2 regions of the Mesorhizobium sp. LNHC232B00 genome follow, and region 1 is predicted to be linked to the other one. Evidence: predicted binding sites of a transcription regulator. Region 1 holds the regulator's gene; the other holds the start of a gene.

Evidence for each region. The regulator LexA, encoded in region 1, represses DNA repair genes until DNA is damaged. The targets are predictions, from matches to a motif close to TGTTCNNNNTGTGTTCNG.
Region 2: a site for LexA is predicted at 9,350-9,367, ahead of X743_RS162835 (sel1 repeat family protein). Genes of this name have one in related genera too.

The regions. Positions count from the first base shown of each region.
Region 1 covers NZ_AYWP01000005.1:100,939-116,891, reverse strand. The annotation lists gene X743_RS159730 (ABC transporter ATP-binding protein) at 1-240, opposite strand, end outside; gene X743_RS159735 (ABC transporter substrate-binding protein) at 302-1,288, opposite strand; gene X743_RS159740 (GntR family transcriptional regulator) at 1,440-2,213, shown strand; gene lexA (transcriptional repressor LexA) at 2,641-3,393, shown strand; gene X743_RS159755 (ComEC/Rec2 family competence protein) at 3,387-5,840, opposite strand; gene gltX (glutamate--tRNA ligase) at 5,942-7,366, shown strand; gene gltA (citrate synthase) at 7,552-8,880, shown strand; gene lpxB (lipid-A-disaccharide synthase) at 8,947-10,131, opposite strand; gene lpxI (UDP-2,3-diacylglucosamine diphosphatase LpxI) at 10,121-11,023, opposite strand; gene lpxA (acyl-ACP--UDP-N-acetylglucosamine O-acyltransferase) at 11,010-11,843, opposite strand; gene fabZ (3-hydroxyacyl-ACP dehydratase FabZ) at 11,857-12,324, opposite strand; gene lpxD (UDP-3-O-(3-hydroxymyristoyl)glucosamine N-acyltransferase) at 12,317-13,372, opposite strand; gene bamA (outer membrane protein assembly factor BamA) at 13,448-15,820, opposite strand.
Region 2 covers NZ_AYWP01000003.1:278,989-294,941, forward strand. The annotation lists gene X743_RS162880 (pyridoxal phosphate-dependent aminotransferase) at 1-271, shown strand, start outside; gene X743_RS162875 (MarR family winged helix-turn-helix transcriptional regulator) at 276-761, opposite strand; gene X743_RS162870 (acylphosphatase) at 1,015-1,299, shown strand; gene X743_RS162865 (TetR/AcrR family transcriptional regulator) at 1,383-2,024, shown strand; gene X743_RS162860 (isovaleryl-CoA dehydrogenase) at 1,993-3,156, shown strand; gene X743_RS162855 (carboxyl transferase domain-containing protein) at 3,158-4,765, shown strand; gene X743_RS162850 (hypothetical protein) at 4,897-5,271, shown strand; gene X743_RS162845 (acetyl/propionyl/methylcrotonyl-CoA carboxylase subunit alpha) at 5,321-7,285, shown strand; gene X743_RS162840 (branched-chain amino acid ABC transporter substrate-binding protein) at 7,404-8,525, opposite strand; gene X743_RS162835 (sel1 repeat family protein) at 8,961-9,227, opposite strand; gene X743_RS162830 (DUF2147 domain-containing protein) at 9,666-10,007, shown strand; gene X743_RS1000000172725 (hypothetical protein) at 10,224-10,379, shown strand; gene X743_RS162825 (hypothetical protein) at 10,415-10,609, shown strand; gene X743_RS162820 (AMP nucleosidase) at 10,727-12,187, shown strand; gene X743_RS162815 (endonuclease/exonuclease/phosphatase family protein) at 12,323-13,333, shown strand; gene X743_RS162810 (DUF922 domain-containing protein) at 13,363-13,959, opposite strand; gene X743_RS162805 (electron transfer flavoprotein-ubiquinone oxidoreductase) at 14,100-15,779, opposite strand.

The DNA of each region.
Region 1 (15,953 bases):
GGCGGCGCGCTTGTGCACCGGCATATTTGTCACATCGGCGCCATTGATCAGGATCTTGCCGGAATCGAGGATCAGCGCTCCGGAAATGGCGTTGAGCATGCTGCTCTTGCCGGCTCCGTTGGAGCCGATGACGATGCCGAACTCGCCAGTCGCCAATGACAGGCTGAGGCTGTCCAGCGCGATCTTCTCGTCGGCCTGGCCCCTGTAGAATACTTTGCGCGCGGATCGGATCTCGAGCATCGTTCCTCCCTGACCTGACGGGTGACGGCGCCCCCGCCGTCACCCCCCCTCAGTCCCGATATCAGTCGACGATGCAGCCGCAATCGGCCATCGACGCCGGTATCTCGATGCCGAACGCAGCCATCGCCTTGCGGGAGATTTGCGGCATGTGGTCCTTGTAGGCCGGGCGCGATGGCGCGATCGTTTTCGTATCCTTGCCCTTGAGGATCTCGGCGGCGATGTTGCCGGCGTTGACGCCGACCTGCGTGTAGTTGACCGCGAAACTTGCCGGTACGGTGCCGTTGCGGACCGCGCTGTCGTCGGAGTTGACGACCGGGATGCCGGCCTGGCGAGCGGCCGCGGAGACGGCGGCGATCGCCGGCTGGATCAGGTTCGAAGCCGGGCCGTAGATGACGTCGGCCTTGCCGGCGAGCGAGGCGATGCGTTGCTGGATGTCATTGACGTTGTCGATGCCGACCTCCACGACCTCGAAGCCGGCCGCGGGCGCCGCCGCCTTGATCTTTTCGACGAGGGCAACGTCATTGGCCTCGCCTGGATTGTAAGGCACGCCGAAGCGCTTGGCGTTCGGCAACAGCTTCTTGGTGAAGGCCATCACCGCGGCGACATCCTGCAGATCGCTGGCGCCGGTCATACCTTCATCTCCCGCGTCCCACGACGGCACCAGCTTGGCCGCCACCGGATCGGTGACCGCGGCAAAGACGATCGGAATGCCGGAGCCCGCGAGTGCCTTCTTGGCGATCTGCGAGACCGGCGTGGTGATGGTGTAGATCAGCTTGGGCTGCTCGGCCTGCAGCTTGGCGATCATCTGCGGCACCAGCGATGCATCGAAATTGGTATGGCTCTCCGTGTAGACGACGTCCTTGCCCTCTACGAAGCCATTGTCCGTCAGCGCCTTCTTGAAGCCGGCTATGGCGGCGTTCAATTGCGGATGCTCGCCGAAATTGGCGATGCCGATACGGATCTGATCGGCCGCGGCGCTGCCGGCGCTGACCATCAATGCACCTGCCAGGGCCAATCCCGACAGCCATGCGGATTTCGACTTCAACATCATTTCCTCCCAGATTTGATCAGCGCCGCCTTCGGGGCACCTCCAGCGATCATGGTCAGTCCCTCGGCGCATGTCAAACATTATATATAACTCTTGCCATCACTCACCATCATATATAATTTCTCCAATGGCAGAGAACGAATGGATCGCGATGCAGGACCAGAAGAACTCCACCAAGACGGAAGCCGCCTACCAGCTTCTGCGGCGCGATATCCTCACCACCCGTCTCATGCCGGGTGCCCCGCTCAAGCTCAGCGCCTTGCGCGGCACCTATGGAGTTGGCTGGACGCCGCTGCGCGAAGCGTTGTCGCGCCTCGAAGCCGAACGCCTGGTCACCGCCATCAGCAATCGCGGCTTCGCGGTCGCCCCCGTGTCCCGCGCCGAACTTGAGGATCTGGCGCGCGCGAGGATGGTCGTCGAGATACCGCTCTTCCAGGAATCGATGGAGAAAGGCGGCCGGCAGTGGGAAGACGCGGTCGTCACCGCGCACTACCGGCTCGCCCGCTGCAAGACCGCGGTGGATGACCCATCGGATGCCGCCGTCGACCAATGGGACGAGAACCACGAGGCTTTTCACGCGGCGCTGCTGAGTGCGGCGACGTCCAGCTGGCTGTTGCGGTTTCGCTCGACGATCTCGGACCAGCTGCGCCGGCACCATCGCTTTCTTGGGCTGGCGCCGACATTGCGGGCCGCGGCCGGCCTCAAGGCTGGCTACGAGGAGGCCATGGACGCGCTGCGCGAGGCGATGGCGATCGAGCACCACACCGCAATCATGGAAGCCGCCCTGGACCGCGACGTCGAGCGGGCAAAAGCGCTGATGACGGCCCACATCGGTTATACGCTGCACGTCTATGTCCACACCGAGGACGGCGACGCGAACAAGGACGTCGGGCGCGCCGGCAGCTTGAAAGCGGTTGCCGGATGATTTCGGCACCTCCGCATCGTCCGACGCTTGGCGAGATTGCCGAAGCCCGCGATCGGTACCTGCTTCCGAACAGCTATTGTTGGCGTTTTGATTTCGTTTCGTTCACGGCAGGCAAGCCGATCGCAGGCGCGGAAATCGGCATCGCCGGGCTCTGCCGTCGGCTGATGCCGAGCCATGTCGCAAGACAGGCCACAGGCTATTAACCAAGACATTTCAATGCGGGCGACGGGCGGCAACGGGCGAAAATCCCCGATTTCCGGCCTGTCCGGCTCTGCAAATGATTACGGCCCTCTTACCAAATTCACTAAACTTTAAACGGTTGCAGAACACAACTGGAACAGATAGTGTTTGTTCTGGGTTTGTTTTTTCGATTCTGGATCAGAACCATTCTGGATCAAAACCTTGTCCAGATGCCTTGGGGGCCGCCATGCTGACACGCAAGCAACATGAACTCTTGATGTTCATTCATGAACGGCTCAAGGAAAGCGGTATTCCGCCCTCCTTCGACGAGATGAAAGAGGCGCTCGACCTCGCCTCCAAATCAGGGATCCATCGCTTGATCACGGCGCTGGAGGAACGCGGCTTCATTCGCCGGCTGCCCAACCGAGCGCGTGCGCTGGAAGTGCTGCGGCTGCCCGATTCGATCGCGCCGGGCCTCAACGCGGCGAAGAAATTCTCGCCAAGTGTCATCCAGGGAAGTCTCGGCCAAGGCGGTTTCGGTCAGGGCAGCCTCGGCCGCCAGATCAAGCCGGCACCGTCGCGCTTTGCCGCTGCCGGCAACGACGACGATGCGGTACCAGCGGTGTCCATCCCGGTTATGGGTCGCATCGCTGCCGGTGTGCCCATCGATGCCATCCAGCATCAGACGCATACCATCTCGGTGCCGCCGGACATGATCATGGGCGGCGAGCACTATGCGCTGGAGGTCAAGGGCGACTCGATGATCGAGGCCGGCATCTTCGATGGCGACACGGTCATTATCCGCAACGCCGATACGGCGAGTCCGGGCGAGATCGTCGTGGCGCTGGTCGACGAGGAGGAAGCGACCCTGAAGCGGTTCCGCCGCAAGGGTGCCTCGATTGCGCTTGAAGCCGCCAATCCGGCCTACGAGACGCGCATCTTCGGGCCGGACAGGGTCAAGGTGCAGGGCAAGCTCGTCGGGCTGATCAGGCGCTACTGAGCCGGCACGGCACTTGGCTTGTCAGGTTTGCGATAGGGCTGCAGGCCCCTCGCCTCGCGCGAAAATTTTCGCTGCGCGTGCCAGGGCCGATACGGGCTGTCCACCGCGAAGCTGATGGTTGGCGGACCGGTGGCCGATTGGCGGTCGAAGAAGATGGCCGCGCTGCCCTTGCGGGCGAGCTGCCGTTTGGTGACGACGAGAACCAGCGGATTGTGGCAGGCGTCGTAGGCCGTTGCGTCATTGACGATGATCAGGTCGGCGAAGCCACAGGCCTTCCAGGTATCCTTGCGGTCTTCGACATGCGCTATGATCGCACCGGACGGGTGCCTGGCGAGACAGACACCGTCGGTGCAATAGAACGGCGCTCCCGGCGGCAGGCTGACGGCATCAGCAATATCGAATTGTCCATCCGCCTTGTCGAACATCTCCGGCAGGATGATGGTTTCGGATCTCAGCGCGCGTTTCCAGTTGTCGACGGTGAATTCGTTCGGCCGGGCCCGGCTGACCGCGAGTTCGCCACCGCCGATCGGCAGCGCGACCAGCCGCGCGTCTTCCGAGACCAGCACATCCGGCGTGCGCGTGTCGGACACCACCAGCAAGCCGGCGAGCGCGAATGGAAGCGCTGCAAGCCGCAGCCACGTCGTCGCCATCGTCGCGATGACCAGGGCAATTGCCACCAGCAGAACGGATTGCTGTGAGATGAGCCCGACCGCATCGACCGGAGAGCGTTCTGATATCCACGCCGAAATGGCGATCATCGCGGTCAGGCCCTTGCCCATCAGGTAAAGGGATGGCGCGTCCAGGCCGAACGGCATCAGCAGCGCGCTGGCAACGGCCAGGAACATCACGAGTGAGACGATCGGCATGACGGCCAGATTGGCGAACAGGCTGAGCGGCGACACCCGCTGGAAATGCCAGATGGCAAACAGCGCCGTGGCGCTGCCGGCGATGATCGACGTCATGGCCAGCCCGCCTGTCGCCAGCAGGAATTTGCGCGTCAGGAAACCCGGCAAGGAGCGCTTCGGCGGCGGCGGTCTGGTCTTTCCCGCCCGGTGATCCGCCCAGCCGGCATAGGCGCCAACCAGGGCCGCGGTCGCGGCGAACGACATCTGGAAGCTCGGGCCGACCACCTCATGCGGCGAGACCAGGATGACGGCGATCGCCGAGATCGCCAGATTGCGCATGGTCAGCGCCGCGCGATCGAACAGGACGGCAATCAGCATCACCGCCAGCATGATGAAGCTGCGCTCGGCGGCGACGACGACGCCGGAGATGACGAGATAGGCGGCGATCGAGAAAAGTGCTGCCGCGGCCGCGTATTTCTTCACCGGCCGGCGCGCGGAAAAGTCCGGGAACAGCGCGAAGGCGCCGCGCAGCAGTCCCATGATGGTGCCGGCGACCAGCGCCATGTGCAGTCCCGAAATGGAGATGATGTGATAGATGCCGGTGCGCCGCATCGCTTCGTTGATTTCGTCGGGGATGCCGGCGCGCACGCCGACGATCAACGCCGCCGCGATCTCGCCTTCTGCGCCGCCGACGCTGCCCCTGATATGGTCGGCAATGGCTTCGCGGGCGTTCTCTATCGCTGATGAAAGGCGGGCCGACAGCGGCATGCCAGCGTCGTCGGCTGCAACGACTTTTGGATTGCCGAGAAAGAACCCGCTGCCACCGATGCCGGCGAAATAGCTGTCGAAGGAGAAATCATAGCTGTCCGGCCGCACCGGACCGGTCGGCGGCAACAGCTTGGCATAGCCGGTAATAAGGGAGCCGGCGGTCATTTCCGGCGGTATCTTGCGTGTCGAAAGCCGGACCCTTTCCGGCGCGTAGCGCAGTTTCGGCCGGGCGGTCGACGTCACGTCGATGGTAAGCCGGATGCGGCCGGTCTCCATCTCATCGATCGAGACGACGCGGCCGCTCAGTTGCGTCGAGATTTCCGAGCCCAGCATCTGGGTTCCCGTGCGCCACGTCTCGACCTTGGCGGCGAGCAAGCCAAGCGCGCACAGCAATGCCGCCGTCAGGAACAGATGGGTTTTCGGCCACGAGCGCGAGACAATCGCCAGGAAGCCCATGAGGGCCACCACCGCGACAGGCCTGGCGAAGTCCGGTTCGGCTGCCAGGGAAAAATAGCCGATCGCGCCGATTGCAAGGCAAACCGGCACCAGCAGGAAGCCAATGCCGCGGTCAAGCTCCAGCTCCGCCGCCGCAGTGATGCCGTTGCGCAGGCGCGGCAATGACAGCCGGCCGAGTTGCCGGCGCACACGTACGATCCTGCCGGCCGGCGACGGAATTGGCGCGGGGATATCCGGTGCGGGCTGGTTGCCGGAACCCGGCACGAGAGGCGATTGCGTCGGCAGCGAGGCCGGCAGCGGCATCGCAAACAGGGACCGCTCGCTGACGCCAACAATGGCGTCCTCGCCCTGATCCGAGCCCCGGCTTCGTCCAGCCATCGGGTCTGCCCCTTGCACCCCTGACGCCCTATGCTACATGAACGCGCGACGCGCGAAAGTCCGCGCACCCACACCCGCCCCAGACGCTTCCCGAGAGTTCCATGTCCGACAAGGTCGTCACCCGTTTTGCCCCCTCGCCCACCGGCTACCTGCACATAGGCGGCGCGCGCACGGCGCTGTTCAACTGGCTGTACGCAAAGCACACCGCCGGCACGATGCTGCTGCGCATCGAGGACACCGATCGCGAGCGTTCGACCGAGGCGGCGACGGCGGCGATCCTGGACGGCCTCACCTGGCTCGGTCTGGGCTGGGATGGCGAGGCGGTTTCGCAGTTCGAGCGCGCGCCGCGCCACCGCGAGGTGGCCGAGGAGCTGGTGCGCCTGGGCAAGGCCTATTACAGCTACGAGACTCCCGCCGAGCTCGAGGCGATGCGCGAGGCGGCGCGCGCCAAGGGCCTGCCGCCGCGCTACAACGGCCAGTGGCGCGATCGTGATCCGTCCGAGGCACCGCCCGGCGTCAAGGGCGCCATCCGTGTCAAGGCGCCGACCGAGGGCGAGACCGTGGTACACGACCGCGTGCAGGGCGAGGTGCGCTTCCCCAACAAGGATCTCGACGACTTCATCATCCTGCGCTCCGACGGCAACCCGACCTACATGCATGCCGTCGTCGTTGACGACCACGACATGGGCATCACCCACATCATCCGTGGCGACGACCACCTGACCAATGCCGCCCGCCAGACCGTGATCTACAACGCCATGGGTTGGGATGTGCCGTCGATGTCGCACATCCCGCTGATCCATGGCGCCGACGGTGCCAAGCTGTCGAAGCGGCACGGCGCGCTTGGCGTCGAAGCCTACCGCGCCATGGGCTACCTGCCAGAGGCGCTGCTCAACTACCTGGCGCGCCTGGGCTGGAGCCATGGCGACGACGAGATCATGTCGATCAAGGACATGGTGTCCTGGTTCGACATAGGCGACGTCAACAAGGGCGCGGCCCGTTTCGATTTCGCCAAGCTGGAGGCGATCAACGGCGCCCATATGCGCCGCATGGCCGATGCCGAACTTTTGGACATCTTCATCGCCACCTTGCCCTACCTCGAGGGTGGCCCGGCGATGGCCGCGCGCCTCGACGACCGCAACAAGGCGCAACTGCTGGCAGCGCTTCCCGGCTTGAAGGAGCGCGCCAAGACGCTGGTCGAGCTCGTCGACGGCGCCGCCTTCCTGTTTGCCACGCGGCCGCTGCCGATCGACGAAAAGGCGGCACTCCTGCTCAACGACGATGCCCGCAAGATCCTGCGCGGCGCTCACGAAGCTTTGAACGCGCTGTCGGGCGACTGGACGGCCGCGGCCGCGGAGGCCGCGATCCGCGACTACGCGCTGGCCGGTGGCCACAAGCTTGGCGCCGTGGCGCAGCCTCTGCGGGCCGCCCTGACGGGCAAAAGCACCTCGCCAGGCGTGTTCGACGTGCTTGCCGTGCTGGGGCGCGAAGAGAGCCTGGCGCGCATAGCCGATCAAATCGATTAGGAGCAAACTGGCCCAAGAAGATTGGCATTGAAAGGCGGGTTTCGCAGTGCAACATTAGGCCCTGGCCCAATCTGGCACGCACCCTCCTGAAATGCGGTGGCGAATACGCGCATTGCGGTGATTTCGACGTGTCGCTCTGCAGAAATTTGCCTTTGCCGGCATGAGGAAACGAGAAGGAGTTTGCAATGACCGAAGCTGCGACAAAACTGGAATTTGGCGGCAAGACCCAAGAGGCCACGGCAAAGCTGGAATTCGGCGGCAAGACTCATGAGTTCAAGGTGCGAAGCGGTTCCGTCGGGCCCGACGTCATCGACATCGCTTCGCTCTACAGCACCACCGGTGCCTTCACCTACGATCCGGGCTTCACCTCCACAGCGAGCTGCGAGTCTGAGATCACTTTCATCGATGGCGATGCCGGCATCCTCCTGCACCGCGGCTATCCGATCGACCAGTTGGCCGAACACGGCGATTTCCTCGAAGTCTGCTATCTCCTGCTCTACGGCGAACTGCCGACCAAGGCGCAGAAGGACGATTTCGATTACCGTGTAACGCGCCACACCATGGTGCACGAGCAGATGTCGCGCTTCTTCACCGGCTTCCGCCGCGATGCGCACCCGATGGCGGTGATGTGCGGTGTGGTCGGCGCGCTGTCGGCCTTCTATCACGATTCCACCGACATCTCCGACCCGTACCAGCGCATGGTCGCCTCCATGCGGCTGATCGCCAAGATGCCGACGATCGCGGCCATGGCCTACAAGTACCACATCGGCCAGCCCTTCATTTACCCGAAGAACGATCTCGGTTTCGCGGCCAACTTCCTGCATATGTGCTTCGCCGTGCCGTGCGAGGAATACAAGATCAACCCGGTGCTGGCACGCGCCATGGAGCGCATCTTCATCCTGCATGCCGATCACGAGCAGAACGCCTCGACCTCGACCGTTCGCCTCGCCGGCTCTTCGGGCGCCAACCCGTTCGCCTGCATCGCCGCCGGCATCGCTTGCCTGTGGGGTCCGGCCCATGGCGGCGCCAACGAAGCGGCGCTCAACATGCTGGGCGAGATCGGCCATGTCGATCACATCCCGGAATTCATCGCCCGCGCCAAGGACAAGGACGATCCGTTCCGGCTGATGGGCTTCGGCCACCGCGTCTACAAGAACTACGATCCGCGCGCCAAGATCATGCAGAAGACGGCGCATGAGGTTCTGGGCGAACTCGGCATCAAGGACGATCCGCTGCTCGACATCGCCATGGAGCTTGAAAAGATCGCGCTGACCGATTCCTACTTCATCGAGAAGAAGCTCTACCCGAACGTCGACTTCTACTCCGGCATCACGCTGAAGGCGCTGGGCTTCCCCACCACCATGTTCACCGTGCTGTTCGCTGTCGCCCGCACCGTCGGCTGGATCGCGCAGTGGAAGGAAATGATCGAGGATCCGCGCCAGAAGATCGGCCGCCCGCGCCAGCTCTACACCGGTGCACCGGAGCGCGACTACGTGCCGATCGCGAAAAGGTAGGGAATAGAATAGGGAGTAGGGAGTAGGGAGTAGGGAGTGGGGAATAAGAGGCCTACTGCCTACTGCCTACTGCCTACTGCCTACTGCCTTCTTCATGCACCCCATCACCACCTCCGCGGCGATCTCGCCTGAGGGCCTGTCCGTGGCCATGCGCCTGACAACTTCAGCAAAGCCGTCCTTTTGCCAGGCACGATAGGCGGTGTCCAAAAACAGCGCCTCCAGCTGCCGCGCCAGATAGCGTGGCCGCACATACTGGTTGTAGTGCTCCGGCACGATCGCCTGGTCGGCGATGAGATTGGGCAAGGCGGCACTCCACACCCTGACCAGGCCCTGGACCATGCGCATCACCGGATCGAGCCGGTAACACGAGATCGTCGGCACGCCCGACAACGCGAGTTCCAGCGACACCGTTCCAGACGCGATCAGCGCGGCATCGGCCTTGCCGAAGGCCTGCCATTTGCGCTCGGGATCGAGAATGATTTCCGGCTCCTGGTCCCAGCGCGCCACCGAGGCCCTGACCAAGTCGGCGACATGCGGCACTGTCGGCAACAGCAGACGCAGTTGATGTCCGCGCTGCCGCAGGATCGAGACCGTCTCGCCGAACGGTTCGATCAGCCGGCTCACCTCACCGCGCCGCGAACCGGGCAAGACGAGCAGCGTCTTGATGCGATCTCCCGAGAGGTCGCGCGGCTGGGTTTGCGCTCTCGCAGCGCTGAGTACGCCCGGATCATGCGCAAGGCGATGTCCGACATAGGTGCCCTGCGGGCCGCCGAGGCGGCTGAGCTCCTTCACCTCGAACGGCAGGATGCACAATATGTGGTCGACATAGGGCTTCATCGCCGGCGCCCTGCCCGGTCGCCACGCCCAGACGCTTGGGCAGACATAATGGACGATCGGAATCGACGGATCGGCGGCGCGGACCTTTTTGGCGACGCGCAGCGAGAAATCAGGGCTGTCGATGGTGATCAGGCAGTCGGGGGTTTCAGCAGCGACCGCGCCCGCCGTCTGGCTGATCCGCCGCATCAGGCGCGGCAGGTCACGCAGAATGGCGCTGAGACCCATCAGAGCGATCTCGGCACCATCGAACAACGGCACCAGCCCAAGCGCCTGCAGATGCCGTCCGCCAATGCCGACGAGCCGTACCTCGCGTCCGGTCATTCGTTTCAACGCCTGCACGATGTCGGCGCCCAACAAGTCGCCGGACTCTTCGCCGGCGACGATGGCGATCTTCAGCGGCTTCTCAGTTGCCATGGCCAGGCTCCGCGGCCGGCAGGCCGAACACGAACAGGCCAAGCGCATTGGCGCGCGCGAGAACGATGGGACCTTCGAGAATCAGCGAATGGCCGGCTTCCACGGCAATGCCGGCAAGCCCGGCGGCGTGTGCCGCCTCGACCGTACGGGGGCCAATGGATGGCAGATCGGCACGCAACTCCTGGCCGGGCTTGGCGCATTTGACCAGTACACCGCGGGTCTTGCCGGCAAGTCTGCCATGGCCGCGCAGCTGCTGCGTCCGCTCGAGCAGTCCGTGGGTGCCCTCGACGCCTTCCAAAGCGATGGCGCGGCCACCGATGGCAATGGCCGCCTGACCAATGTCGAGCGCGCCGATGGCCTTTGCCGCCGTGCGTGCCGCCTCGATATCGCGCCAGTCGGACTTTCTCGGCACTGCCTTGGTCAGAGGCCCTTCGGCAGCGACAAGCCGGGGTACGACCTCATGCGCACCGACGACTTTAACGCCGCGCGCCTCCAGGCCGCGGGTCAATATCTTCAACAGCCCGTCATCGCCGCGCGCAAGCGCCATGGCGACCGAGGGTATCAGCGCCAGCAAGCCAAGGCTCGGCCGCATGTCGACCAGCCGCGGCCTGCGCCTGATCTCGCCGGCAAGGACCAGATGGGTGATCCGCCGGCGCCTCAGCAACGCAGCCAGCGAGCCGATGTCTTCCAGCGCGAGGCTTTCATGCTCGTAGATTGTGAGGTCGGACTGACGGTCGGCCTGACCGTCGACCAGGATGATGATGGGCGGATGTCCGGCCTCTGCCAGGCCGGCCGCCACTTCGACCGGAAGGCTGCCGCCGCCGGCGATGATGCCGACCTTGGCATCAGACGGGAGATCAAGAGCAGTTCCCGCCGTCTCAGTCTTCATCATCGGTGTCGTCGCCATCACCGCCCTTGAGCGACGGCACGGCATAGTGCCGCTTGCCGCGAATGGTGATGAAATCGATGATCTTCATGGCGGTCGGGGAAGAGGCGAACTCCGCCTTGGCGATCTCGATGTTCTCTCCAACGGTGCGGGAGCGATCGAAGATCGTCTTGTAGGCGCTGCGCAGCAGATAGATTTCGGAACGCGGCAGGCCGGCACGCTTGAGGCCGATGATGTTCAAGCCGCGCAAGCTGGCGCGGTTGCCGACGGCAATGGCATAGGGAATGACGTCACCCACAAAAGCCGAGCACCCGCCAAGAAAGGCGTTGTCGCCAACACGCACGAATTGATGCACGGCGCTGAGGCCGCCGATATAGACGTTGTCGCCGATCTCGCAGTGTCCCCCCAGCGTAGCGCCATTGGCGAAGGTGGCGTTCTTGCCGACAACGCAATCATGGGCGATGTGGGCGTAAGCAAGGAAATTGCCGTTGTCGCCCACCGTCGTTTCGCCCCGGCTGGTGTCGGTGCCGACATGCATGGTCACGCCTTCGCGGATGGTGCAGTTGGCGCCGATGACCAGGGTGGTGCGGCCGCCCTTGTGCTTGGTGTTCTGCGGCGGCGCACCCAGTGTCGCCATCGGATAGACCTTGGTAGACGCTCCGATAGTGGTCGCGCCCATCACCGAGACATGGCTGACCAGTTCGACACCGTCGCCGATCACGGCATCGGCGCTGACATGGCAGAACGGCCCTATGCGCACACCTTGGCCGATTTGAGCGCCTCCTTCCACGACGGAAGAAGGATGGATTGAAGTCTTGATTTTCATAGGCACTCGATCGTCAGTCGCCGGTGACCATCATGGCTGAAATCTCGGCCTCGGCCGCCTTGGTACCGTCGACCAGGGCTTCGCAGGCGAATTTGAGCAGGTTGCCGCGCTTCTTGATTTTCTTGACATGGATCTTCAACTGGTCGCCGGGAACGACCGGTTTGCGGAATTTGGCATTGTCGATGGTGAGGAAATAGACCAGCGACGGCTTCGATGCTCCAAGGCTGCGGATACAGATGGCGCCCGCCGTCTGCGCCATGGCCTCGACGATCAGCACGCCCGGCATCACCGGCTGGTCGGGAAAATGCCCCTGAAAATGTGGCTCGTTTATGGTCACGTTCTTGATGCCGATGGCGGAGTTGTCGCCATCGATCTCGACGATGCGATCGATCATCAGGAAGGGATAGCGGTGCGGCAGGAGCTTCATCAGCCCCATTATGTCGACCGCTTCCAGCGTCGTCGCCGTCACCATGTCAGCCATTGTCCTTGCCTTGCTTGCGTGCCCTGGCCATCGTGCGCAACATGGCTATCTCTCGCATGGCTTCCGCCATTGGCTGCGCCGGATAACCGCCCCAGATCTCGCCGGCAGGAACATTGCTCATAAATCCACTTCTGGCGGCAAGCTTGGCTCCTGTGCCGATGGTCAGGTGATCCGCCAGCCCGACGCCGCCGCCCATGGTGACATTGTCACCCACGACCACGGAACCGGAAATACCGGAAAGCCCGGCCACTATGCAATTGCGGCCGATGCGGACGTTATGAGCGATCTGTACGAGATTGTCGATCTTGGTGCCCTGGCCGATGATCGTATCGGACATGGCGCCGCGATCGACGGTGGAATTGGAGCCGATCTCGACATCGTCCTGGATGACGACCCGTCCGATCTGTGGAACGCGTTCCGGCCCCTTGGCGCCGCCGACGAATCCAAAGCCGTCCTGGCCGATCCTGGCGCCGCCATGGATGATGACCCGATTGCCGATCAGCGCATACTGGATGCTGGCGCCCGGCCCGACATAACCGTCGCGGCCGATCTGGCAGGACTGTCCAATGACGGCGTTGGGCGCGATGACGGTGCCGCTGCCGATCGAGACGCCCGGCCCGATGACCACCCCGGCCTCGATGATCGCGCCAGCTTCGACATGGGCGGTCGGGTCGACATGAGCGTGCGGGGAGATACCGGTTTCACTGGTCATTGGCCCCGGCGTCGCGGCGGTCGGGAACAGCAATCGGCCAACCAGCGCGAATGCCTGTTGCGGACGCGGGTGGATCAGGACAGCGACGCCCTCCGGCGCCTTGTTGGCGAATTCGGCCGGGCACAGGACGGCCGCGGCCCGCAGCGACGGCATCAGCGCTGAATTACGCTTGCCGTCGACGAAGACGAGCGCATTGGCGCCGCCCTCGCTGGCCGGAGCCAGAGCAGAGATAGAAACGTCGGATTGGCCGGAATCGACAAGCACCGAGCCGGTCAGATTCGCGACTTCGGCCGCCGTATACCGGCGTGATGGCGCGAAGAACACCGGATCGGTCATTCCAGAAGCTATATCCAGCTAGGTCGGAACATTTCTCCCGGATCCAGAAAATCCGGGAGCATCGTTGGCCGCCGATCAGAAGCGGGTCGATATGCCGAAGTTGAATTCCTGCACGTCGTCGGTCGCTTCCTTCCTGACCGGGATCGCATAGTCGATACGGATCGGGCCGAAGGGCGAGGCCCACATCAGGCCGATACCGACCGAAGCACGCAATTTCATGTCAAGCGAACTCTGGTTCACGCTGGTATCGATCTTGCTGCCGTACAACGTTGCAGCATCCGCAAACACAGCGCCGCGCAGACCGAAGCTCTCCGGAACAACCGGCAACGGGAACTGCGCTTCGGCCGAGGCGTTGAAATAGGTCACACCCCCGAGATGGTCACCCGTGGTCGGATCGACCGGGCCGATACCGGCATAGGCAAAGCCACGGATCATGCGGTCAGTGCTTTGGAATTGATCGAATATCCGCAGAGATCCATCGCCGCCGTAAGCCTCCACGTGACCCGCACCGCCTGAAATCAATCCGACCAGGTCAAGCTGCTCGGATAGAGTCTGGTAGACGCTGCCGCGTCCGGTGACCTTCACGAACTTGGCATCGCCACCGAGACCGGCCACTTCGACCGTCGTGTTGGCGTAGATACCCTCGTGCGGGTTCTTCATGTCGTCGATGGTGTTGTAGACCAGCCCCAAGCTGACCGACGACTTGATCCAAGGGCTTTGAGCGATGCCATCCAGGATGGCCGGAGAAATCGTGCAGGTGCCGTCTGGATTTCCGACGGTGGTAGGACCGCAACTATCGTCGACCTTATATTTCTCTTGCGAGATGTTGTAGGCCAGCTGGGTCGTGATGCTGTTGGTGATCGGCAGTCCGAAGCGGATCGTCGCGCCCGTCGTGTCGCTGTCGTAATTGTTGTTGTATTCCCGCGTCGACTTATAGATGTCGAAGCCGGCGGCGATGCGACGCCCGAGGAAATACGGCTCGGTGAAGGACAGGCTGTAGTCGCGTGAATTCTTGCCGCCGCCCGCCGACACCTTGATGAACTGGCCGCGGCCAAGGAAGTTACGCTCGGTGATCGATCCTTCGACCGACGGGCCCGCCGTGTCGCCACCGGTCGAATAGCCAGCGCCGACCGAGAATTCACCCGTCGACTTCTCGACCACGTCGACCACCAGCACGACCTGATCGGGCTGCGAGCCAGGCACCGTCGAGATATCAACTTTGTCAAAATAATTCAGGTCTTCCAGCCGCTTCTTCGCGCGCTGGATGAGCACCTGGTTGAACGCGTCGCCTTCGCTGACGTCGAATTCGCGGCGAATGACGTAGTCGCGCGTGCGATCGTTGCCACGGATCTCGATGCGCTCGATATAGGCCTTGGTGCCCTGATCGATGGTGTAGACGACCGAAATCGTATGGTTCTCGAAATTGCGGTCGCCACGTGGCGTCACCTGCGCGAAGGCATAGCCGGAACCGGCCACCTTCTCGGTCAGGGCAATGATCGAATCCTCGACGTTCTTGGCGTTGTAGACGTCGCCCTTTTGGGTCTCGACCACCGATTGCAGCGACTTGGCGTCGACTTCCGGGATCGTGCTTTCGACGCTGATATCGCCGAAATTGTACCGCTCGCCTTCCTGTACGGTGATGGTGACGGTGTATTTGTTCGTCGCATTGTCGAGTTCGCCGACAGCCGACACGACCTGGAAATCGGCGTAGCCGTGATTGTAATAGAAGCGGCGCAGCAGCTCCTGGTCGGCGCGCAGCTTGTCTTCGTCATAGACGTCATCGCGCAGGATGAACGAAACCCAGGACGAGCGCTTGGTGTTGATCACGTCCGACAGGCGGCGGCTGGAATAGGCGCTGTTGCCGACAAAATTGATCGCCGCGATCTGCGTGCGGTCGCCTTCAGTGACCTTGAAGACCACGTTCACGCGGTTGTCACCGAGATCCATGATCTGGGTGGTCACGCCGGCGTCGTCACGGCCGATACGGCGGTACGCGGCCTTGACCGCCTCGACGTCCGAATCGAGCGTGGCCTGCGAGAACGTGCTGCGCGGCTTCAACTGAACCGCGGCCTGAAGCGCGTTGTCCTTGAGCTTCTTGTTGCCCTGGAACAGCACCTGGTTGACGACCTTGTATTCGGAAACCTTGACCACCAAGGTCGAGCCGACCTGGTTGATCTGGACATCCGAGAACAGGCCGGTGCCGAACAGCGCCTTGACCGCGCTGTCGATGTCCGAACTGGAGAAGGCCTTGCCCGGCTTGATGGTGATATAGTTGCGGATGGTCTCGGCGTCGACACGCTGGTTGCCGCTCACTTCCACCCGGCTGACGACAGCGGCTTCAGCCGCCGATGTGGCAACGAATTGCACTGCGAGCGCACCTGGTACGACCAGAGCGGCGGACAGTGCCGCCGCGGACGCGGCGTTCAGAAACTTGGATGCTGCCTTCATCGGGCTTAATAACCTTTTCTCGTAGTCCCCACGGCGAGAAAACCGGACGTGCGGTAATTTCCCCTACCGTATTAACCGGATTTTCCCTACACGCAAGGCTTCTGGTTAATTTGTATTTACTTAACCGAGTTGC
Region 2 (15,953 bases), on a different contig from region 1:
TGCCGGGCGCCGACGCATCACGGCGGTCGCCGAACAGAACGGGCTGAAGCCGCTGGGCTCGGCGACCAATTTCGTCACCATCGACTGTGGCCATGACGGTAATTTCGCGCTGAAAGTGCTGCAGGGGTTGTTGTCGCGCGACGTGTTCATCCGCAAGCCGATGGCGCCACGGCTGGACCGCTGCATCCGCGTCAGCGTCGGGCTCGACCACGAGCTCGACATTTTCGCCGAGGAGCTGCCCGGCGCATTGGCCGCGGCACGGGGAAACTAGACCACTAGGATGCCGGCGCTCCGCCTAGCATGTGGCTGACGCGCATCAGCATATCCGACAACTCGGCGGCTTCCTTATCGCCAAGCCTCTCGGTCAAGGGGGCGAGATCGCGATCGGCGGCCGCCTGAAGTCCGGCCAGCGCGGCCATGCCCCGTGCCGTGAGCGAGAGAAGACGCGGTACGTCGGGGTCCGTGCGCATTTCGACCAGGCCGGCAGCGGAGAATTTTCGAAGGATTCTCGTGACGTAGGCAGGATCCAAATGGAGTTCCCGGGCGATTTCGGATGCTGCTGGTCCGATATCGAGTCGAAGCGCCCGCGCAAGAAAGCCTGCCTTGCCGCCAAGATTTCCGACGATGTGGCCCGGTCGCTGAGCGAGTTCAAACAGGATGCGCGCCTCGGTCAGCGTATAGGCGCTTTGCGTCAGGGTTTCGTCGAGCAGCCCGATCAAGCCGGTGTAGAACCGGTTGAAGCGACGGATGTCGCCGATCAAGGTATTCCGCCCGGCTGGCATGTCGGCGCTTCCCCCTGAGATTTCCACGTCGTCCCATCATTACATGAAAGTTGACCAAGTCAACTATTCAGAGGATCAAGTCACCCATCTTCCGCCCTTTAAATGACATCAATCCCTTCGGGCCAATTGCCTTCGTCCAATCCTGCGCCAGACTCTATGTAAGGGAGCCTCTATGCAGAGACCCTCTGCAAGGGAGCGAGCCATGGATGACCGGAACATGGATGGCCGAAACATGGATGACCGGAAAAGGGCGGTGCAAGCGCGCGTGCATGGTACAGTGCAAGGCGTCGGCTACAGGATCTGGGCGCAAGGCCAGGCGACGGCGCTTGGCCTGGCAGGCTGGGTGCGCAACGAGAGAGACGGCTCGGTAACGGCATGGCTTGGCGGTCACGATGCCGCGGTTTCAACGATGGTCGAACGGCTTTGGCAAGGCCCGGCGGGTGCATCGGTTTCACGGATCGATGTCGACGAACTCGAGACATGGACCGCGCCTGGAGACTTCAGGATCGTCGCATAGGCGGATTTTGCCCACTTGATTTAGCCCGGCCACTTGAATTAATTGAACGTTCGTTTTATTAATTCCGCTTCGATGAGGCGACTATGGCGCGCACCACAGGATCCGATGGCGAAAAGACCGAGGCGGCTGTCCGCCAGGCAGCGGTCAGCCTGATTGCGCGCTACGGCTACGAGGCGATGTCGATGCGCCAGTTGGCGGCGGAAGTCGGCGTGCAGGCCGCCGCGCTCTACCGCTATTTCCCGACCAAGGAAGACCTGCTGTTCACGCTGATGCGCGAGCACATGGAAGGGCTTCGCGGGGCCTGGGAACAGGCCAGGCCAGTCGGCGCCGATCCAGCGGAGCAGCTTGCGGCCTATGTGCGCAACCACATCGCTTTCCATATCGAGCGACGGCACGCCACGCATGTATCGAACATGGAACTGCGCAGCCTTTCGCCCGACAGGCTGACGCAGATTCTGCGCATGCGCACGGCCTATGAAAAGGAACTGCGCTCGATCCTGCGCGATGGCGCGGAGGCAGGCGCCTTCAGCATCGATGACACCGGACTGACGGCGATGGCGCTGATCCAGATGATGACCGGCGTCATCGTCTGGTTTCGCCCGGGCGAGCGGCTGTCGATCGCTGAAGTGACGGCGACATATCTTTCGATGACAATGCGGCTGGTTGGCGCGACAACTACCGGGGAGGAACGGAATGTATACGAACACGCTCAGCTTCGGGCATGACGAAGACATCGAGGCGTTGCGCGACCTGGTGCGGCGCTTCGCCCAGGACAAGATCGCGCCGATCGCCAGAGACATCGATCGCCAGAACGAATTTCCGGCGCATCTGTGGCGCGAGTTCGGCGCGCTCGGCCTGCTCGGCATAACGGCCGATCCGGATTTCGGCGGCAGCGGCATGGGTTATCTGGCCCACGTCATCGCGGTGGAGGAGATTTCTCGCGCTTCGGCGTCGGTCGGCCTCTCCTACGGCGCTCATTCCAATCTTTGCGTCAACCAGATCAACCGCTGGGCAACACAGGCGCAGAAGGAAAGATTCCTGCCGCCGCTGTGCTCGGGCGAGCGTGTCGGCGCGCTCGCCATGTCGGAATCCGGCGCAGGCTCCGACGTCGTCTCGCTCAAGCTGCGCGCCGAAAAGCGCAACGACCGCTATGTGCTCAACGGCACCAAGATGTGGATCACCAACGGGCCGGATGCCGAAACGCTGGTCGTCTATGCCAAGACCGATCCGGAGCGGAAATCGCGCGGCATCACCGCCTTCATCGTCGAGAAGGCGATGGCCGGGTTCTCCGTGGCGCAAAAGCTCGACAAGCTCGGCATGCGCGGCTCCAACACCGGCGAGCTCGTGTTCGAGGATGTCGAAGTGCCCTTCGACAATGTGCTGCATGAGGAAGGACGCGGCGTCGAGGTGCTGATGTCGGGCCTCGACTATGAGCGCACCGTGCTTGCCGGCGGTCCGATAGGCCTGATGGCCGCATGCCTCGACGTGGCGATCCCCTACGTGCACGAGCGCAAGCAGTTCGGCCAGGCGATCGGCGAATTCCAGCTGGTGCAAGGCAAGTTGGCCGACATGTACACGACGATGAATGCCGCGCGCGCCTACGTCTATGCCGTCGCCGCCGCTTGCGATCGCGGCCAGACGACGCGCAAGGATGCCGCCGGCTGCGTGCTGTTCGCCGCCGAGAAGGCGACGCTGATGGCGCTCGATGCGCTGCAGCTGCTTGGCGGCAACGGCTATATCAACGACTATCCGACCGGGCGTCTCCTGCGCGATGCCAAGCTCTACGAGATCGGCGCCGGCACCAGCGAAATCCGCCGCTGGCTGATCGGCCGCGAGATCATGGCGGAGGGGGTGTAGAATGGCCGTGCTCCAGACCCAGATTTCGCCTTCTTCCGACACTTTCCGCGCCAATGCCGAGCGCATGCGGGCGCTGGTCGCCGACATCGCGGAGAAGGCGGCAGGCGTCGAGCGCGGCGGCTCCGAGGAGGCGCGTGAACGCCACGTCTCCCGTGGCAAGCTGTTGCCACGCGAGCGCCTCGCGCAATTGCTGGATTTTGGCTCGCCCTTCCTCGAGATCGGCCAGTTCGCGGCGTGGTCGATGTATGGCGAGGAGATTTCGGCGGCCGGCTTGATCGCCGGCGTCGGCCGCGTCGAAGGCACCGAGGTCATGGTCGTCGTCAACGATGCCACCGTGAAAGGCGGCACCTACTATCCGCTGACGGTGAAGAAGCATCTGCGCGCGCAGGAGATCGCGCTGCAGAACAATCTGCCTTGCGTCTATCTGGTCGACAGCGGCGGCGCCAACCTGCCCAACCAGGACGAGGTGTTTCCCGACCGTGAGCATTTCGGCCGCATCTTCTACAACCAGGCCAACATGTCGGCGGCCGGCATTCCGCAGATCGCCTGCGTCATGGGTTCCTGCACGGCCGGCGGCGCCTATGTGCCGGCGATGTCGGACGAGACGATCATGGTGCGCAACCAGGCGACCATCTTCCTCGGCGGCCCGCCGCTGGTGAAGGCGGCCACCGGCGAGGATGTCAGCGCCGAGGATCTGGGCGGCGCGGACGTGCACACGCGGCTTTCCGGCGTCGCCGACCATTATGCGATGGACGACGAGCATGCCTTGGCCATTTGCCGGCGCATCATCAAGAACCTGAATCGAAACAAGACCGTAAGCCTGACCTCCAGGAAAGCTCATCCGCCGCTTCATCCTGCGGATGAACTCTACGGCATCGTGCCGACCGATCTGCGCCAGCCATACGATGTGCGCGAGGTGATCGCGCGCATCGTCGACGGCTCCGAATTCGATGAGTTCAAGCAGAATTACGGCACCACGCTTGTCACCGGTTTCGCCCATCTCCACGGCATGCCGGTCGGCATCATCGCCAACAACGGCGTGCTGTTTTCCGAAAGCGCGCTGAAGGGCGCGCACTTCATCGAGTTGTGCTGCCAGCGCGGGATACCGCTGGTTTTCCTGCAGAACATCACCGGCTTCATGGTCGGGCGAAAATACGAGGCAGGCGGCATCGCCAAGGACGGCGCCAAGCTGGTGATGGCGGTGGCCACCGCCAAGGTGCCGAAGGTGACCATGATCATCGGCGGCTCGTTCGGCGCCGGCAATTACGGCATGTGCGGTCGAGCCTATTCGCCACGCTTCCTGTGGATGTGGCCGAATGCCCGCATCTCGGTGATGGGCGGCGAACAGGCGGCAACGGTGCTTGCCATGGTCAAGCGCGAAGGCATCGAGCGCAAGGGCGGCGAGTGGAGCGCGGAAGAAGAGGCGAAGTTCAAGAAGCCGATCCTGATGAAATACGAGCATGAGGGGCACCCGCTCTACTCGTCCGCGCGGCTCTGGGATGACGGCATCATCGACCCGGCAAAGACGCGCGAGGTGCTGGCGCTCAGCCTGTCGGCAGCACTCAATGCGGAGATCGAGGAAACCCGCTTCGGCGTGTTCAGGATGTGAGATGAACGACATCGGCGTGGCCATCCATCCCATCACGAAATTGCGAGCCCTCACCGCAGAGCTAGTGGTGGTTGGAAATATTCGCTATTGCTTGTGCTTGCACTGCACTACGCAATGGGGATGGGCTAAAAATGAAACCGAAATACCTACAGAATGCATCCGCCTCAATACTTTCAGTAATTCTTTTGCTCGCGGCATCCAGCGTGAGTATCGCCGTGTCGCTTGCGGGAAGCGAAGGAGACAAGCGTTTTCCGCCAACTCTGCCCTACACGCAGAAGGCACCGTGCACCAAGGCTTACAAGGCCTATATTGCGGCGGGCGGCCATTCGGCCTACGCCACGACGCCTTATACACGGGTGAGATCGCTGTATATCATCTGCGGTGCAAAGCTGAACGCTCCCTCTCAGAAGGTGGCCGAAGATCTGGCGATGAAATCCTGCGAGGGTACGGTCGCCCGCCACAGGGTGACGACGGGCGGCGCCTGCGAGATCGCTGCTTCGAAATAGCCGGGCATCTGCCGAACCAGCGCCGCCCGAGGCAAAACCGGGAGGCTCCATGTTCGCCAAGATCCTGATCGCCAATCGGGGCGAGATCGCCTGCCGCGTCATCCGCACGGCGCGCAAGCTTGGCGTGCACACTGTTGCCGTCTATTCGGACGTCGACGCGAAATCGCTGCATGTCGAAATGGCCGACGAGGCGGTGCATATCGGCTCCTCGCCGGTCGGCGAGAGCTATCTGCGCGGCGACCGGATCGTCGCGGCGGCCTTGGCCGCGGGGGCGCAAGCCATCCATCCCGGCTATGGTTTCCTGTCGGAAAACCCTGATTTCGTCGATCAAGTGGTGGCGGCAGGGCTTATCTTCATCGGCCCCTCGGCCGCCTCGATCCGTGCCATGGGGCTGAAGGACGCCGCCAAGCGGCTGATGGAGAAGGCCGGCGTTCCGGTCGTTCCGGGCTATCATGGCGAGGCACAGGAGATCGTGCTGCTCGCCTCCAAGGCACGCGAAATCGGCTATCCCGTGCTGATCAAGGCGCGGGCTGGCGGTGGCGGCAAGGGCATGCGGCGGGTCGAACATCCCGACGATTTCTCCGAGGCTCTATCCAGCGCCCGGCGCGAGGCAAAGGCCGCTTTCGGCGACGACCGCGTGCTGGTCGAGAAATATGTCGACAAGCCACGGCACATCGAAGTGCAGGTGTTCGGCGACAATTTTGGCAACGCCGTGCATCTTTACGAACGCGACTGCTCGGCGCAGCGCCGCCACCAGAAAGTGATCGAGGAAGCCCCTGCCCCCGGCATGACGCCGGCATTGCGCAAGGCCATGACCGACGCCGCTGTAAAAGCCGCCAAGGCGATCAGCTATTCCGGCGCCGGCACCATCGAATTCATCGTCGACGCCTCGCAAGGCCTGCAAGCCGACCGCTTCTGGTTCATGGAAATGAACACGCGCCTGCAGGTCGAGCATCCGGTCACCGAGATGGTCACCGGCACCGATCTGGTCGAGTGGCAGCTGCGCGTCGCCAGCGGCGAAAAGCTACCGAAGACGCAGAGCGAGATCGCGCTTGCCGGCCATGCTTTCGAAGCGCGCATCTATGCGGAGGATGCGGCCAAGGGATTCCTGCCGGCAACCGGCACGCTGCATCATCTGAAATTTCCTGAAGCAGCCGCCCAAGGGACTACGATGCGCATCGAGACCGGCGTGCGGGCCGGCGATGCCATCTCGCCCTATTACGATCCGATGATCGCCAAGCTTGTCGTCGGTGCGAAGGACAGGCAGGCAGCGCTGGAGGCGCTCCGCACGGCGTTGTCGCAAACCGAAATTGCCGGTTCCACCGTCAACACCGCTTTTCTTGCAGCTCTCGCGGCCGATCCGGATTTTTGCGCCGGAGACGTCGACACCGGCTTGATCGGCAGACATCAGGTCGTGCTGACCGAGGTCGCGCCGCCAAGCGGCGAAATCATCTCCGCAGCCGCCCTCGCCGCCTCCGGCGCGGAAGCATCGCCGCGTTCGGATGACCCATGGTCGTCGCTTGCCGGCTATGCGCATTTCCACGGCGTGGCGCGGCGTACGCGGCTGAAGTTCGCCGAGGACGACATTGTGGCAAAGGTTTCGGTGCGGCCGGACGGGCGCTTCCAGGTCGCGCTCGATGCACCCTATGACGGCACCAATGTGCATGATTTCCGCGCCGTTCCGCGCCTCGCCCGCTGGCCTGGCCACGTCACGGTGTTCGAAGGCGCCGTCGGCTATACATTCGCGGTGCCGGACCCCTTGGCCAGGAGCGATGACGCCGCTGCCGCCTCCGGCAGCCTGCGCGCGCCGATGCCGGGGCTGGTCAAGCTTGTGCGCGTGGCGAAGGGCGATGCGGTGATCAAGGGCCAGCCGCTGCTGATCCTCGAAGCGATGAAGATGGAGCACACCATCGCCGCGCCGCATGACGGGCTGATCGCCGAGATCGCCACCGAAGGATCGCAGGTCACCGACGGGACCGTGCTGGTGCGGTTCGTGGAGGATGGTCGGGGCTAAGGCCCGGTTGCTGGATGACCGAAATAGCTATGTCGGGACAGAGAGGGCGCCGTAGACTGCCGACCAAACGAAAATGGCCGGGCAAGCCCGGCCATTTCCAACAGCGAAATGATAGCGATTACTGCGCGATTGGCGCGTACTTGCCGTCATGCCACTGGTTGATGTCATAGCTGGCATTCTTGAGGTCGCCCTTCTCGTCGAAGGTGACATCGCCGACAACGGTGCTGATCGGCGTGCCGTTCTTCAGGGCTTCGGCAACCTTGGCCGGATCGTCGCTGCCGGCGCGCTTGATGCCTTCGGCGAACGCCTGGACCACGGCGTATGAGAACAGCGTGAAGCCCTCGGGCACGAAACCGCCGGCCTTGATCTTCTCGACCGCCGCCTTGGCTTCCGGCTTTGCCTGCGGATCCGACGGGAACACGAACATGGTGCCCTCGCCCGCCGGGCCGGCAACCTGCCAGAATTCCGGCGAGGCAATGGAGTCCGGCATGATCAGCTGGAACTTCAGGTTCTGTTCGGCCGACTGACGCAGGATCAGGCCGGCTTCAGGATGATAGCCGCCGAAATAGACGACGTCGGCCTTCAGATCCTTGAGCTTGGTGACAAGCGCCGAATAGTCCTTCTCGCCGGGATTGATGGCGTCATAGTAGACTTCCTTCAGGCCACCGGTGTTCATGGTTGCCCTGACCGCGTCGGCCACGCCCTGGCCATAGGCACTCTTGTCGTGCAGGATGACGACGTTCTTTCCCGCGAACTTCTTGGCGATCCACGGCCCGATGAAGGCGCCCTGCGCGTCGTCACGCGTATAGAGACGCATGATCGTCGGCCAGCCGGCCTTGGCCGCGGCGTCGGTCAGTACCGGGTTCGAGGACGCCGGGCTCATCATCAGCGCACCGGCTTCGGCATAGACGGCCGAGGCCGGAATGCTCGAGCCCGAACAGGCATGGCCATCGATGAACTTGACGCCATTGGCCACGATGCGGTTGGCGACCGACACGGCCTGCTTGGGATCGCATTGGTCGTCCTCGATGTCGAGCTTGATCATCGAGCCGTTGACACCGCCCGCGGCGTTGATGGCATCGGCGGCGGCCTGTGCGCCCTGCTTGAACTGATCGCCGATGGTGGCGAGCTGACCGGTCATCGGGCCGACCACCGAAACGGTGATGTCGTCGGCGAACGCGACCGGTGCGCTCATCATCAGGCCAAAAATGGCCGCGCTCAAAATACTCATTTTTTTCATGGTGATAGAACTCCTCCACTCACGCACGGCCGCCCGGCCGCGCTTCTTCCAGAGAGGCCGGACAATTTCATCCTTCATTGGGCCTGTCTAGGCGCATTGGCGCCGCTCGATTGGGCCTGGGATCCCTCATCCGCGCAAAAAAACCACGCCAGCCTTGTTTCGGCTGGTCGTGGCTTTTCGCTCGTCGAGCTGTTCCGCAAGTGCCCCCGCACCCCGAGCCCAACGCGCCTTCCCTGTCTTTCCAAGCCCATGATCTCGGTCTGAAAACCGGATTCCCCATTTCGGGATCATGGTCGTTCGCACGGCTTGGACCTGCCCGGCCTGCCGCATTCTTGTCGTTGATGGCCTGTTGCCTGGCTGTCTGCGCAGCCTTGTCCCTGTTTGTGGCCCGACCGTCTTCGCAGTCTTGGCCGGAGCGTCCCCGTCTGATGGAACTCAGTGCATGGTCATCCATTCGCGGGCTTCGCGCAGCGCCTTGGCGATCTCGACCTTCGACATCGCCGCCGACAGTTCCGAGCGCAATTCCGCGGCGCGGGCCGAGCCCTTGATGGCGGCGATGTTGAACCATTTGTGGGCGGCGACGACGTCGGTCTCGCAATCGCGACCGGTCGCATACATCATCCCCAGTTCGAAAAGAATGTCGGCCTGGGCAGTTGCCCCCATGGCGCCGAAACCTGCTTCAAGCATTTCAAAACGTGCCATTTTAGTCCCCTGTCTGGCTCCTGAGAGCTGCCTCCGTTTGTCTCGTCCGGGCCGCTCTTTCGATGCTTTCGAGAATGCCGCGCAGGCTTGAATCCGTCGTTAAATGGCGTGCTTAATTTGAGGAAAACAAAGCTAAAACAAGAGGTAAACACGAAAATTCGTTAAGGATACGAAGCCAGCAATTCGGCTGGTTTTCGCAAAATTTGACGAAAATTTTGAGAGTGGGAATCAACACTCCGCTAACCACGGCGGACAAAGCCAATTCCGTGATCGTTTCATTTCCTCACCGAGGAAGCACATTCAGACGCCTTTAAAATCCGAAACGCTTCCGCAACGGCACCGCTTTTGTTTTGATGGGAGCTGGATTAGCTTACGTTTGCGTAAGCGGCAGACCGGCGAGGCGGAACATCCGGCCGGCTATCCTAAGGGAGGAAGAACATGTTTCGAAAAGTGAGCCTGGCCCTTGCAGCCACATTGATCATGGCGGGCGCGGCGTGGGCCGATCCGATCGAGGGCAACTGGAAGACGCAGGCCGGCGACACCGCGGCCATTGGAGGCGGCGGCTCGTTCTCCATCACGCTCAAATCCGGCAAATACGCCGGCAAGACCATTGGCTCCCTCAAGGCGGCCGGCGACAACAAGTACACCGGCAACATCACCGATCCGGCGAACGACAAGACCTATTCTGGCAAGGCGACATTGTCGGGCACCTCGCTCAAGATGAGCGGCTGCGTGCTCGGCGGACTGATCTGCAAGAGCCAGACCTGGCATAAGCTCTGATCGGCTGCAGCCTTGCGACATGACCACGGGGCCTTGACGGGCCCCGTTTTCGTTTCATCGAGACGCCGGGCTTCGGCGCTCGATGCCTTGCCGCTGTTGGCCGTCCTCAGCCCAGTCAGATCCCGTCAATCAATTTGAACCGCAGATGAACGCCGGTCTCAGAGCCGGTTCACAGGCGTCAGGGCATTCTCCGGCGTGTTGAAGGAGACACCACCGATGCTTGCTCGCCGCTTCACCATCGTCTGCCTGCTGATGAGCCTGTTTGGAATGTTCTTCGCCATTCTCGTCGCCGAAGCAGGCCGTCCGGCCCGCTCCTGGGACGAAGCCACCAGACTTTGCGGTCTCGCCTGCCCGACCAACCTTCGCCACTGAAACCAGAAAACCTCGAAAAGAAAAGCACAGACATCATGAACCGCATCGCCGCCAACGCCCTCAAAACCCTCCGGCTTCTGCCGCGGGCGGCGCTTATCCTGGTGCTCCTGGCCGCCCCGGTCCTGGCCGTGCCGATGATGCGCGCCGATGCCGGCTCGACCATCGAGGCTCCGGCGCTGAGAAAGTCAGGTGTCGGCTTCGTGCTGCTGGTCAGCCTGCAGCGTGGGTGAAGAAAAAACGGCGCTTTGGGCGCCTTCGACAGCGACACCCCTCCCAACCGCCTATCCAAGTCTCTATATTGAGCTATGGAAAAGCGAATCTACCCCCAGGCCATAGAATCAGTCGTCATGCCGGAGCCTTTTGGCCGGCAAAGCTTTGACCGGGCCGAAAAAGCCGTCGCGACGCTGCAGGCGCTTTACGACCGCAACACCAAGTTCCTGCGCGACTCCTTCACGGCTCTGGCCGCCGGCGCCGACGGCAGCAAGCGCTACCGGGCCTTCTATCCCGAGATCGGCGTCACTACCAATTCGTTTACCCAGGTCGATTCGCGGCAGGCCTACGGTCATATGCCGACACCTGGCCATTTCGCCACGACGATTACCCAGCCGCAACTGTTCGAGAATTACCTCATCGAGCAGCTTCGCCTGATCATGCGTAACCATGGCGTGTCGGTGACGGTCTCGGAATCGACCACGCCGATCCCGCTGCATTTCGCCTTCCTGGAAGGCACCTATGTCGACGGCGCCGCCGCCGAACGCATCAAGCGGCCGATCCGCGACCTGTTCGACGTTCCGGACCTGGACGGCACCGACGACCAGATCGCCAACGGCACGTTCGAGGTCGCCTTCGGCGAACCGCGGCCGCTGGCACCGTTCACGGCGCAACGCATCGATTATTCGCTGCACCGTATGACCCATTATACGGCCACCAGCCCGCAGCATTTCCAGAACTTCGTGCTGTTCACCAACTACCAGTTCTACATCGACGAGTTCGTCGCCCGTGCGCGTGGCCTAATGGAGAATGGCGGTGGTGGTTATGTGGAATTCGTCGAGCCGGGCAATGTCGTGACCCGCGCCGGCGCCAGCGCGGCAAGCGAGGGCACCCCGCCGGCCCGCCTGCCGCAAATGCCGGCCTACCACCTGAAGAAACCGAACCATGGCGGCATCACCATGGTCAATATCGGGGTTGGGCCTTCCAACGCCAAGACGATCACCGACCATATCGCGGTGCTGAGGCCGCATGCCTGGGTAATGCTTGGCCACTGCGCCGGTCTGCGCAACACGCAGGCGCTGGGCGACTATGTGCTGGCGCACGCCTATGTGCGCGAGGACCACGTCCTCGACGACGATCTTCCGGTCTGGGTACCGATCCCGCCGCTGGCCGAGATCCAGGTCGCATTGCAGGAAGCGGTTGCCGAAGTCACGGGCCTGTCGGGCTACGATCTGAAGCGCATCATGCGCACCGGCACGGTCGCCACTATCGACAACCGCAACTGGGAACTGCGCGACCAGCGCGGACCGGTGCAGCGCCTGTCGCAATCGCGCGCCATCGCGCTCGACATGGAATCGGCGACCATCGCGGCCAATGGTTTCCGCTTCCGCGTGCCGTACGGCACGCTGCTATGCGTTTCCGACAAGCCGCTGCACGGCGAGTTGAAGCTGCCCGGCATGGCGACCGAGTTCTACAAGCGCCAGGTGGCGCAGCACCTGACCATCGGCATCAGGGCAATGGAAAAGCTGGCGGAAATGCCGATGGAGCGGCTGCATTCCCGCAAGCTCAGAAGTTTTTCGGAGACCGCGTTCCAGTAGGCGGTCTCGAAGTCCTGGCGAGGCAATTCGTCGTCTTGCTCAGGCCGCAATTTGATCGATAAGCAGATCGAACGGATCGTCAGGCGACACTCGACAGACACGGCCTCAATGACAACAGGCGGCGCGCGCTCGAATATGATAGCTGGGGTGGCATTCCTGGCGATGACGGCATTGTCGCTCGCCTTGTTGGCCGGATTCCTCGGCACGCTGCATCCGGCCTTCGATTCCTTCTCGCATTTTCGCCTTCACCTGTGCCTGCTGATCGCGCTTCTGGCGTTGCCGCTGCTTGCCAGTTCGTTTCGGCTGCAAGCGGCCGTGGCACTGCTCTTTGCGATCGCCAGCGTCGCCACGACGATGAGTACGCTGCCGCGCCTGTGGCCCGTGCAAGCGGTCGCCAAGCCCGTGGACCAGATCGTCTACCACCTGCTGCAGATGAATTTGCGCTACGACAATCCGACGCCGAAAAAGGTTCTTTCGCTGATTGGCCGGACCAACCCAGACGTGATCACCCTCGACGAGGTGTCGGCGATGTGGGAAACCGAGCTCGGTTACATCACCAGCGCCTACCCATACCGGATCCTCTGCCCCTACCCCAACGGCGTGTTCGGCGTGGCGCTGCTGTCGCGGCGGCCCTTTGCCGCCGACAGCGCGCCGCATTGCGAGCCGCGAGGCGCGATGGCGATCGCGGCGGTCGATTTCGGCGGCACCGCCGTCAACGTCGCTGCCATCCATCTCAGTTGGCCATGGCCGCGCGAGCAGAACTGGCAGATCGGCGAACTCTCGAATTCGATTTCCTCGCTCGGCGAAACCGCCATCATGGCCGGCGATTGCAACGCCGTGCCGTGGAGTGCGGCGGTGCGGCGGGTCGCCTCCCTCGGCGGGCTGACCGTCATGCCGTCAGCGGGACCGACGTGGCTCTACATCAAGCTGCCCGATGTGCTGCGGCGCTTTGCTGGACTGCCGATCGACCAGGTGTTCAGCAAGGGCGGTGTGACCGTTCATTCCGCGACCCGGCTGGAAGACACCGGTTCAGACCATCTGCCGGTGCTGGTCGAGTTCTCGGTTCGCTCCGATGAGAAGCAGCCTGAGGATGGGCACGCCACGGCGCTCGCGGCGAGCGCCTTGCCAGCCAAGCCGCAAGGCTGACGCATCAGTCGAGCCAAGCACTCGCTCGTTCATGGGTTTCGGATCAAGGCCGCGATCAGATGCTCGACGTGGCCGCCGCGGCTATGCTCGCGCCGATCGAAGGCGTTTTGTCTGGCCTCATATTCGGCATAGACGGCCTGGATGCGACGCCGGGCCTCGCGGCGCGTCTTGTAGCAAGACGGGTCGTTGGCGACCCGCAGGCCGGTGATCGACCTCTCAGTGGTGCGCATCATCTGCCTGGCGATGCGCCCATGCGTTTCCTCATGGCCGCGAACGCCGGCGAAAAACCGGCTCCAGCGCCGCTTCAGCGCCGGCGTCATGGGCGAGGCAATGCGAGGGAAGGTGTAGAACAGATTAAGCGTGCCGTTGACCCGCCGCAGCCGGCAGAAGCCGTTCTCCTGACCTCCGCCGAGATCCCAGTCGACGGTATAAGCAGTCGTGGCGATGGCATGCGTCATGAAACCGTGCCTGGGGCCTTTGCTGTCCATCGCGTCGATGAAGGCCGCGCCCGAGCTTCCGGTAACGTCGTAGGTCCGCGTCTGGATAACTGCCCTTGTGCCGGCAAAGGCTTCTGAAGCGCATAGCGTCCCGATAGCAATGAGGCATGTCAGAACGGTCCGGCGCATCGGCCTTTCTCCTTATCCCTGGAGAAAGAACCATAGACCGGTGGCCGTTTCAACGTCCCTGCTGGCCTGGACACCCCTTGCGGCCAGCCCCGACCCACGTTTTTTGCTGCCGCCGCTCCAAGCGATCCGGCGGCGCGAGGTCACATACCCTGGTAGACAGGGCCTTCGCCGCCCTGGGGCGGTACCCAGTTGATGTTCTGGTTCGGGTCCTTGATATCGCAGGTCTTGCAGTGGACGCAGTTCTGCGCGTTGATGACGAAGCGCACATCCTTCGCCGATGGGTCGGCCGCGGCATTGCCATCCTTGTCGACCCATTCGTAGACGCCCGCCGGACAGTAGCGTGTCGAGGGTCCGGCAAAGACATCGTGTTCGGAACGCTTCTGCAGGTCCATGTCGCCGACCAGCAGGTGGACCGGTTCGTTTTCCTCGTGATTTGTGTTGGACAGGAACACGGAGGACAGGCGGTCGAAGGTCAGCACGCCATCGGGCTTCGGATAGGTGATCTTCTTGTGCTGGGCGGCAGGCTCTAGCGTCGCATAGTCGGCCTTGCCATGCTTCAGCGTGCCGAAGGGCGAGATACCGAACAGCGTGTTCAGCCACATATCGAGGCCGCCGAGGCCGACGCCGACGATGGTGCCGAAGCGCGACCAGAGCGGCTTGACGTTACGCACCTTCTTCAAATCCTTGCCGATGTCGGTCGCGCGCCAGGCTTCCTCGTAGGAGGCGAGCTCGTCATTGGCGCGGCCAGCGGCAATTGCTTCACTGACATGCTCGGCCGCCAGCATGCCGGAGAGCACCGCATTGTGGGAGCCCTTGATGCGCGGCACGTTGACGAAGCCCGCGGCGCAGCCCATCAGCGCACCGCCGGGGAAGGACAGTTTCGGCACCGACTGCCAGCCGCCCTCGGTGATGGCGCGCGCGCCATAGCCCAGCCGCTTGCCGCCTTCGAACGTAGCCGCGATCGCCGGATGCGTCTTGAAGCGCTGGAATTCCTCGAAGGGCGACAAATAGGGGTTCTTGTAGTTGAGGTGGAGAACGAAGCCCACCGCCACCTGGTTGTCCTCCAGATGATAGAGGAACGAGCCGCCGCCGGTCTTCATGTCGAGTGGCCAGCCGAAGGAATGCTGGACGAGACCCGGCCGGTGGTTCTCCGGCTTGACCTGCCAGAGTTCCTTGAGGCCGATGCCATATTTGCCGGGCTCGCGGCCGTCGGAAAGCTTGTATCTGGCGATCAGCTGCTTGGCGAGCGAGCCGCGCGCGCCTTCGCCGATCAGCACATACTTGCCCATCAACGCCATGCCCGGCGCAAAGCCCGGACCGTGCGTGCCGTCTTTCTCGACGCCCATGTCGCCGGTGACGACGCCGGTGACGGCGCCTTCGTCATTGTAGATGAGGCCGGTGGCGGCAAAGCCCGGATAGATCTCGACGCCAAGCGCCTCGGCCTTGCCGGCCAGCCAGCGGCAGACATTGCCGAGCGAGACGATGTAGTTGCCGTGATTGTTCATCAGCGGCGGCATCAGGATGTTGGGCAGGCGGAAGGAGCCGGCGGGCCCGAGCACCAGGAAATGGTCCGCCGTGACCGGCGTCTTGAAAGGATGGCCGTCCTCCTCGCGCCAGCCCGGCAGCAGCCGGTCGATGCCGATCGGATCGACCACGGCGCCCGAAAGGATATGGGCGCCGACCTCGCCGCCCTTTTCCAGCACGACGACGGAAAGCTCGGGATTGACCTGCTTGAGGCGGATGGCCGCGGCAAGGCCGGCCGGTCCGGCACCGACGATGACCACGTCGAATTCCATGCTTTCTCGTTCGATATCGCTCATCAACCCCTCCGCACTGGCTTGCCGCAGTTGCCTATCTTGCTGGCTCTTGCGCTGCATAGCGCATCAATTGACGACAGGAAACCGGCGCATACGTGACAATGCGGATTTGGGCGGATTTGGGCGGATTCGGCCAAAAAGTCGCGCATCTTGCGGCCTGGCCGCCGTTGCTGGCCG